Spartinivicinus marinus: one gene and its partner. The protein of the gene in region 1 interacts with the protein of each later gene in a pairwise test. Links are inferred from orthologs where the notes say so. Each region holds a gene or a part of one and is shown on either strand. Other genes may lie near its edges.

What was found.
Region 2: the proteins of rlmN (region 1) and malT interact in binary tests that used the Escherichia coli proteins (3 or more experiments, as listed by UniProt). The link is inferred for Spartinivicinus marinus from one-to-one orthologs.

Annotation. Positions count from the first base shown.
Region 1 is NZ_JAPJZK010000001.1:1,049,133-1,052,403, reverse strand. Bases 81-3,023 are described here. They hold rlmN (dual-specificity RNA methyltransferase RlmN), read left to right. Parts: upstream 81-952; coding sequence 953-2,095; downstream 2,096-3,023. Other genes in these bases: OQE68_RS04945 (RodZ domain-containing protein), read left to right, coding at 2,902-3,023; pilW (type IV pilus biogenesis/stability protein PilW), read left to right, coding at 2,055-2,912; ndk (nucleoside-diphosphate kinase), read left to right, coding at 408-839; iscX (Fe-S cluster assembly protein IscX), read left to right, coding at 111-311; fdx (ISC system 2Fe-2S type ferredoxin), read left to right, coding at 81-96. In the rest of the region: more of fdx, read left to right, coding at 1-80; more of OQE68_RS04945, read left to right, coding at 3,024-3,271.
Region 2 is NZ_JAPJZK010000001.1:4,365,462-4,369,054, reverse strand. What follows is about bases 243-3,507. They hold malT (HTH-type transcriptional regulator MalT), read left to right. Parts: upstream 243-553; coding sequence 554-3,307; downstream 3,308-3,507. In the rest of the region: OQE68_RS19540 (maltoporin), read right to left, coding at 1-140. UniProt on the Escherichia coli protein: Positively regulates the transcription of the maltose regulon whose gene products are responsible for uptake and catabolism of malto-oligosaccharides.

The DNA of each region.
Region 1 (3,271 bases):
GAGTCAAGATTAAGTTGCCAGGCTTTGGTTGCTGAGCAAGACTTGGTGGTGGAAATTCCAAAATATACTATTAATCAGGTTTCTGAGCGTCATTAGGCGAGGTGAGGGATATGAGCTTAAAGTGGACTGATGTTCAAGAGATAGCCATTGAGCTGGCTGAGCGTCACGAAGAGGTCGACCCTCGTTATGTTAACTTTGTTGACTTACGCAACTGGGTGGTGGCTTTAGAAGAGTTTAATGATGATCCATCCCATTGTGGTGAAAAAATCCTTGAAGCAATACAAATGGCCTGGATTGAAGAAGCTGATTAACAGACTGTCCCTAGCAGGTGCATTTTCCCTAAACCCGCGTATAATTCGCGGGTTTAATTTATTCAAAATAACTTTTTTAACTTGGAGAAGTGATCAATGGCTGTTGAACGCACTTTATCAATTATCAAACCAGATGCTGTTGCTAAAAATGTAATTGGCCAAATTTATAGTCGTTTTGAACAAGCTGGCTTGAAAATCGTTGCAGCAAAAATGTTGCATCTTTCTCAAGAAAAAGCAGAAGGCTTTTATGCTGAGCACAAAGAGCGCCCTTTCTTTAAAGATTTGGTTGCTTTCATGACGTCTGGCCCTGTAGTTGTTTCTGTTTTAGACGGTGAAAATGCTGTTATTGCTCATCGTGACTTAATGGGTGCGACTAACCCTAAAGAAGCGGCTGCGGGTACTATTCGCGCTGATTTTGCTGAAACAATTGATGAAAATGCGGTGCATGGCTCTGATTCTCCTGAGTCAGCAGCCCGTGAGGTTGCTTATTTCTTTGCTGATGAAGAAGTTTGCCCTCGCACTCGCTAAAAACTAAAGCTATTGTGCAGGCAAAAATAGAGGAGCCTTGTTTTTGCTTGCACTTATAACACTGCTCTAAAAGCAGGGTGAGTTAATGTTGTCTGCGTTGAAAGGTGAAGAAGATGACCAGTGTTGTTGCTAAAACCAATCTGCTAGGTTTAACCAAGCCTAAATTAGAGGCTTTTTTTGAGTCGATTGGTGAGAAAAAATTTCGAGCAACTCAAGTCATGAAGTGGATTCATCATTATGGCGTGGACAACTTTCAGGAGATGACTAACTTAGGGAAGTCACTCCGTGAAAAGTTGGCAGAACTGGCTGAAATTAAAGGGCCAGAAGTTGTTAGCCAGCACTTTTCTGAAGATGGAACGCGTAAGTGGGTTGTTAGGGTTGCTAGTGGTAGTTGTGTCGAAGCTGTTTTTATTCCTGAGCGTGGTCGTGGCACCTTATGTGTTTCTTCGCAAGCAGGCTGTGCCTTGGACTGTAGTTTTTGCTCAACAGGTAAGCAAGGCTTTAACTCAGATTTAACAGCATCAGAAATTATTGGCCAAGTATGGATTGCAGCCAAGTCATTTAACAGTGTGCCTCATAAAGAGGATAGAGCTGTTACCAACGTTGTTATGATGGGAATGGGCGAGCCACTGCTTAATTTTGACAATGTAGTAGATGCCATGAACCTTATGATGGATGACTTGGGTTATGGTATTTCCAAACGACGAGTCACATTAAGTACATCTGGTGTGGTACCTGCGTTGAAAAAACTAGCCGATGTAACAGATGTCTCTTTAGCACTTTCGTTACATGCACCAAATAATGAACTTCGTAATGAGCTGGTGCCTCTAAATAAAAAATACCCCCTTGAAGTACTTCTACCCACTTGTATGGAATATATGTCAAGATTAAGCGACAAGCGGCGTATTACAATTGAGTATACTTTAATTAAAGGTATTAATGATCAGCCTGAGCATGCTAAACAATTGATTAAGCTGCTAAGAGATATTCCTTGTAAAATTAACTTGATACCTTTTAATCCGTTTGCTTTGTCGGATTATCAAAGGCCAAGTAATAACGCCATCAGGGTATTTCAGCAACAGCTTCTAGATGCAGGTTACAATACTACGGTAAGGCGTACCCGGGGCGATGATATTGATGCGGCCTGTGGGCAGCTGGCGGGGCAAGTGAATGACAAAACCCGCCGTAGTGAGCGCTATCGTGATAAGTTGTTGAATGTTAAGCAGTTGGCATCAGAACAAGCTAGACCACTTTAATTATCAGCTAACTACTTTTTTGTTTCTAATGGGGGCTATGGTGACTAATAAAAGAACAACCATTTGGGTAATGTTAGGTTGTATGTTGCTTCTCCTGCAAACGGGTTGTGTTACAACAGCGCCGAATGGCAAAGAAATTGATGAAGATAAAGTTGTAACTGCACAAATTCGCCTAGCTAAAGCTTATATTCGAGAAGGGCAGGCAGGCTTAGCACGTAAACCACTGGAGAAAGCGCTTGATTATGATAGCCGCTCAGGTGAGGCTTATTCCGTGCTGGCTATGGTTAATCAACTGGAAGGTGAGAATGAGCTAGCTGAAAAAAGTTTTCGTAAAGCCATTCGATATAGTGATGAGCCCTCTGATGTACACAACAACTATGGTGCTTTTTTATACGCACAGAGTCGTTATGAAGAAGCATTAAAACAGTTGGATAAGGCAGCCTCTAATGTGCATTACCCTAAACGTAGCTATTCCTATCAAAGTATGGGGCTTGTAGCGCTTAAACTGGGCAAAAAGGAAGAGGCAAAGGAATACTTTGAAAAAGGACTTCGACTAAATAATAGGCTTCATAAGGCTCACCTTGAGCTGGCTGACATACTTTTTCAAGAGCAAAAATATATACCAGCAAAGAGCCATTATGAGCGATTTAAACAACTAGCCCGCCAAAATGCGCGCTCTTTATGGCTTGGGGTGAAAATTGCCAAAGTCTTTGAAAATAATGATGTAGTTGCCAGTTATGGCTTAATGCTGAAAAAGATGTATCCTGGCTCAGAAGAGCTAAAGCAGTACCAGGGTTTATTAACGAATGAAGAGTGAAAATATCAAACCACTGGAGTCATATCAGGATCATATTACTCCAGGGGAAATGCTAGCTCAGCAACGGCAGAATCTTGGTGTTGGGCAAGATGAAGTTGCTGATAATCTGAAAATCAGTGTTGACTTTGTTCAGGCAATAGAGTGCTCTGCATTTGATAAGTTGCCTGGGTTAACCTTCGTTCGAGGGTATTTAAGGCGTTATGCTGATTTTGTTGGCCTGGATCCAAACCAGGTAATTCAGGCATTTGATCGCTTTACCGGCGCTGCTGCAAAAGAGCATAAACCAATCTCAGTGACAGAGGTTGAAGCCCCTGATGAAAGCAGTCACCCAGTCTTTAAATGGTTTACTTATTTATTGA
Region 2 (3,593 bases), 3.3 Mb from region 1 along the record:
CCAATACCGGATCGAATATAGCCATGGAAATCAACCGCCAAGGCCTGCCCTGCAGAAACAGTCAATAATGATGCCGCTAGCCAGGTTGAGATGGGTTTAAGGTGAAAATATGAAACAACACTTTTATTATTACTTGACATGATAATTGGTACCTTCACAGCTTTTGCCGAATAATTAGCACCTACTACAGGCAAGGGTGCTTTTGATCTATAACGTATCCGTGTAGTAATGTCCGTTTTATGCATTACCTCGTAGCAAAGGCAAGTGTATTCATCATGACGACTCAAGTCATCTAATACATCCTCCCTTAGCTTATTATTGGGGGCGTAGAATAATGGCGTAGTGAATATCTTTAACAGGTACAGGGTGTTAATAAACTACCAATAAGTAATGATTAACTTCCTTGCAGATAATTTATCAACCTGTTAGGTTGACGAAATAGATAAGAATAATTAATGGGTAACCTCTAAAAAAGCACACTTATAGAGGTACCCTTATATATAAGTGGCCAATAAATACTCATTGATAGAGTATTGTAGTTTCGAGTAATACTATGACATACGAAGGCAACGACCCATTTATTTTATTGCCCTCAAAAATATCAGTGCCAGAAATCGCCAGTAAAATATTGGTTAGATCGTCACTTAACCAGTTACTGGCAAGCCATCACACGGCTAAATTAGTGTTAGTCCATGCACCTGCGGGGTATGGAAAAACCACCTTGACTAGCCATTGGCTGGCTGAATCTCCCGCTCCTGTTGCTTGGTACTCGCTTGATATAGCTGATAACGAACCTACCCGTTTTGCAGCCTATCTGTTAGCAAGTTTAAAGCAGGCTATAGACTGTAGTACACATACACTAGCTAGCGCCATGCGCGGACAAATTAATAATTTAGAGCTACTGTTTTCTCAATTATTTAGTGAGTTATCGCAACAACAGATCTCACCATTAACCCTGGTTTTAGATGACTACCACCTAATTAATAATGAGAAAATTCATCAGGGGATCAGCTTTCTAATTAAACATTTACCCAGTCAATGGCAAATAATTATTACTAGTCGCAGCATACCCCCACTGGGTATTAGTAATTTAAAATTAAAAGGTCAATTATTAGAATTAACGGCTGGCCAACTGGCTTTTTCACTGAGTGATACCCAACAATTTTTTGAGCAATATTTGCCCTTTCAGATCACATCAACCCAGGTGAGTGATTTATTACAACATGTGGAAGGCTGGCCACCTGCTCTACAACTAATGACGCTTTCTGCAGATAATGCAAAAGGTTTTTCTGACTTGGCTAATGCGCTCGCTCAGGGCCATGCCGTTATTTTGGACTATTTAGCCGAAGAAGTCTTAGCCCAGGTTTCTTCTGAACTTAAAGACTTTTTACTGCAAACCGCTATCCTTGAGCGCTTTAACCAGCAAATCGCCAGTACCTTGACAGGTTATCCCCACGCACAGGCTTTATTGGAACAAATAGAAAAGCGGGGGCTTTTTTTAATTCCCCAAGATAATTTACGTCAGTGGTACCGTTATCATCCTCTATTTGCCAACTTTCTGTGCCATCAACTGACTAAAGAAAAACCACAGCAAATTAATTCACTCCATTTAAAAGCCTGTGAAGCATGGAGCCAAGCAGGATACCCAGAAGAAGCGCTTAAACATGCCCAACAAGCTAATCATCTTGAGACAGTTGCCAAGCTTTTAGAACAACATGGCTGGTCTTTCTATCAACAGGGCCAGCTTCAACTGCTCCAGCAAGCACTTGCTAAACTGGCCGATAACGTAATCGCTAGCAGTGCTAGGTTAACCATGTTAGCGGCCTGGATTGCGCAGGGACAATATCAATACGCGCAAGTAGCGCTTCTTTTAAAACGGGCAGAAGCAATTCTCCCCCAGCAGTTAGAAGCCAGTCAGTGGCAAATTGTTGAAGGCGAATTTGCCACCGTGCAGGCTCAAGTGGCAATGAACCAAGACCACCCTGAGCAGGCGCATCAGCTTGCCGCTAAAGCATTAGCGCTATTACCAGAGAAGCGCCATAGGGCTAGAATTGCCGCACTATCGGCCCTGGGCGAAGCACAATTCTGCCAAGGCAAACTCACCAAAGCCCAGCAATTAATGGAAACAGTTGAAGAGCTGGCTCAACAACGTCAGGCGAGCCAAATCGTCCTTTGGACTTTATGCCAACAATCAGAAATTAGCGTCGCCCAAGGCTATCTGCAAAAAGCCTATCGTATTCAGGACAAAGCCATTCAATACGCCAATGAACACCAAGTGGCTCACCTGCCAACCATGGAGTTTATCCATCGGGCCCGTGCTCAGGTTTTATGGGAATGGCACAATTTGGCTGCCGCCGAAAAAAGTGCTTTGGAAGGCATTAATAGTTTAACTCAGCAAGATAAAAAGTGGTCTATGCAATGTTATGTGTTGCTTGCTAAAGTCGCATTAGCCCAAGGTGACCGATCGTTGTGTACTGATTATCTAGCCACTGTACAGCAGTTGTTGGAGAAAGAAACTTACCACCGCGACTGGCAAGCAAATGCTGAAGCGACCCTGCTTACTTATTGGCATGCAACAGATCAACAGGATCTTATTTATCAGTGGCAACAACAAACCCATGAAGTGTCATCTGCTACAAACCACTTTGTACAATGTCAGGCCAGGAACATCGCAAGAGCTGATATTTATTTAAAACACTATACAACAGCTATTGATTTACTTAATGATTTACAACAGCAAGCCATTCGTTATCAACTCGTTACTGACCAAAATCGTAACCATATTTGCCTCGCTCATGCTTATTGGCTTCAAGAACAGCGAGAGCAAGCATTAAACCATCTCCATCAAGCCCTTCAGCTAGCCAACACCACAGGCTTTATTGGCAGTTTTTTACGGTTAGGTAAACTGCTGGTTATCATGCTAAAAGCATTAATCAAAGAACAACCACTTGAGCCCCTTTCTCAACAGCGAGCAGAACGGTTAATTGAGTTATCCCGGCAACAGCCTAGTCTCAGTCAACAGAACAAGCTCTCTATTGATGAAGCAGTCATTGACGATATTTTATCGCAACCTAATGTACCGGAATTATTAAAAACCACCCCACTGACTAAACGGGAATGGCAAGTACTTAATCTGATTTATACAGGCTTAGGGAATGAGCAAATAGCTGATAAACTAGCTGTTGCTCACAGTACAATCAAAACCCATATTCGCAGCCTTTATCAGAAATTAAATGTCGCTAACCGGCAGGAAGCCAAAGCGCTGGCTGAGCAGCTACTACAGCCTATTTATACGCTTCGTGAATAATATTTAGGGGGATTCTCAGCGTTTCAATCGTACATTAGGTTAAGGTATGAAGTAGTAGGTTATTTTGCAGCTAAGGCATGGATGCCTTTTTAGCTCTAAAGGCCAAGGATGGCCTTGTAGAGCGGCGGAAAAATATCCTACTGCTTGATACCCTACCTACTTAGGAAGGTGTTGAAAATAAGTCTAGTGTCTGATACGGAATAACAGGATATTCTTATGCCGCTCTTGAAGTGCCATCCCTGGCCCATCAAGAACTAAAGCGACTTCCTTGTCGCAGCTACAGAAC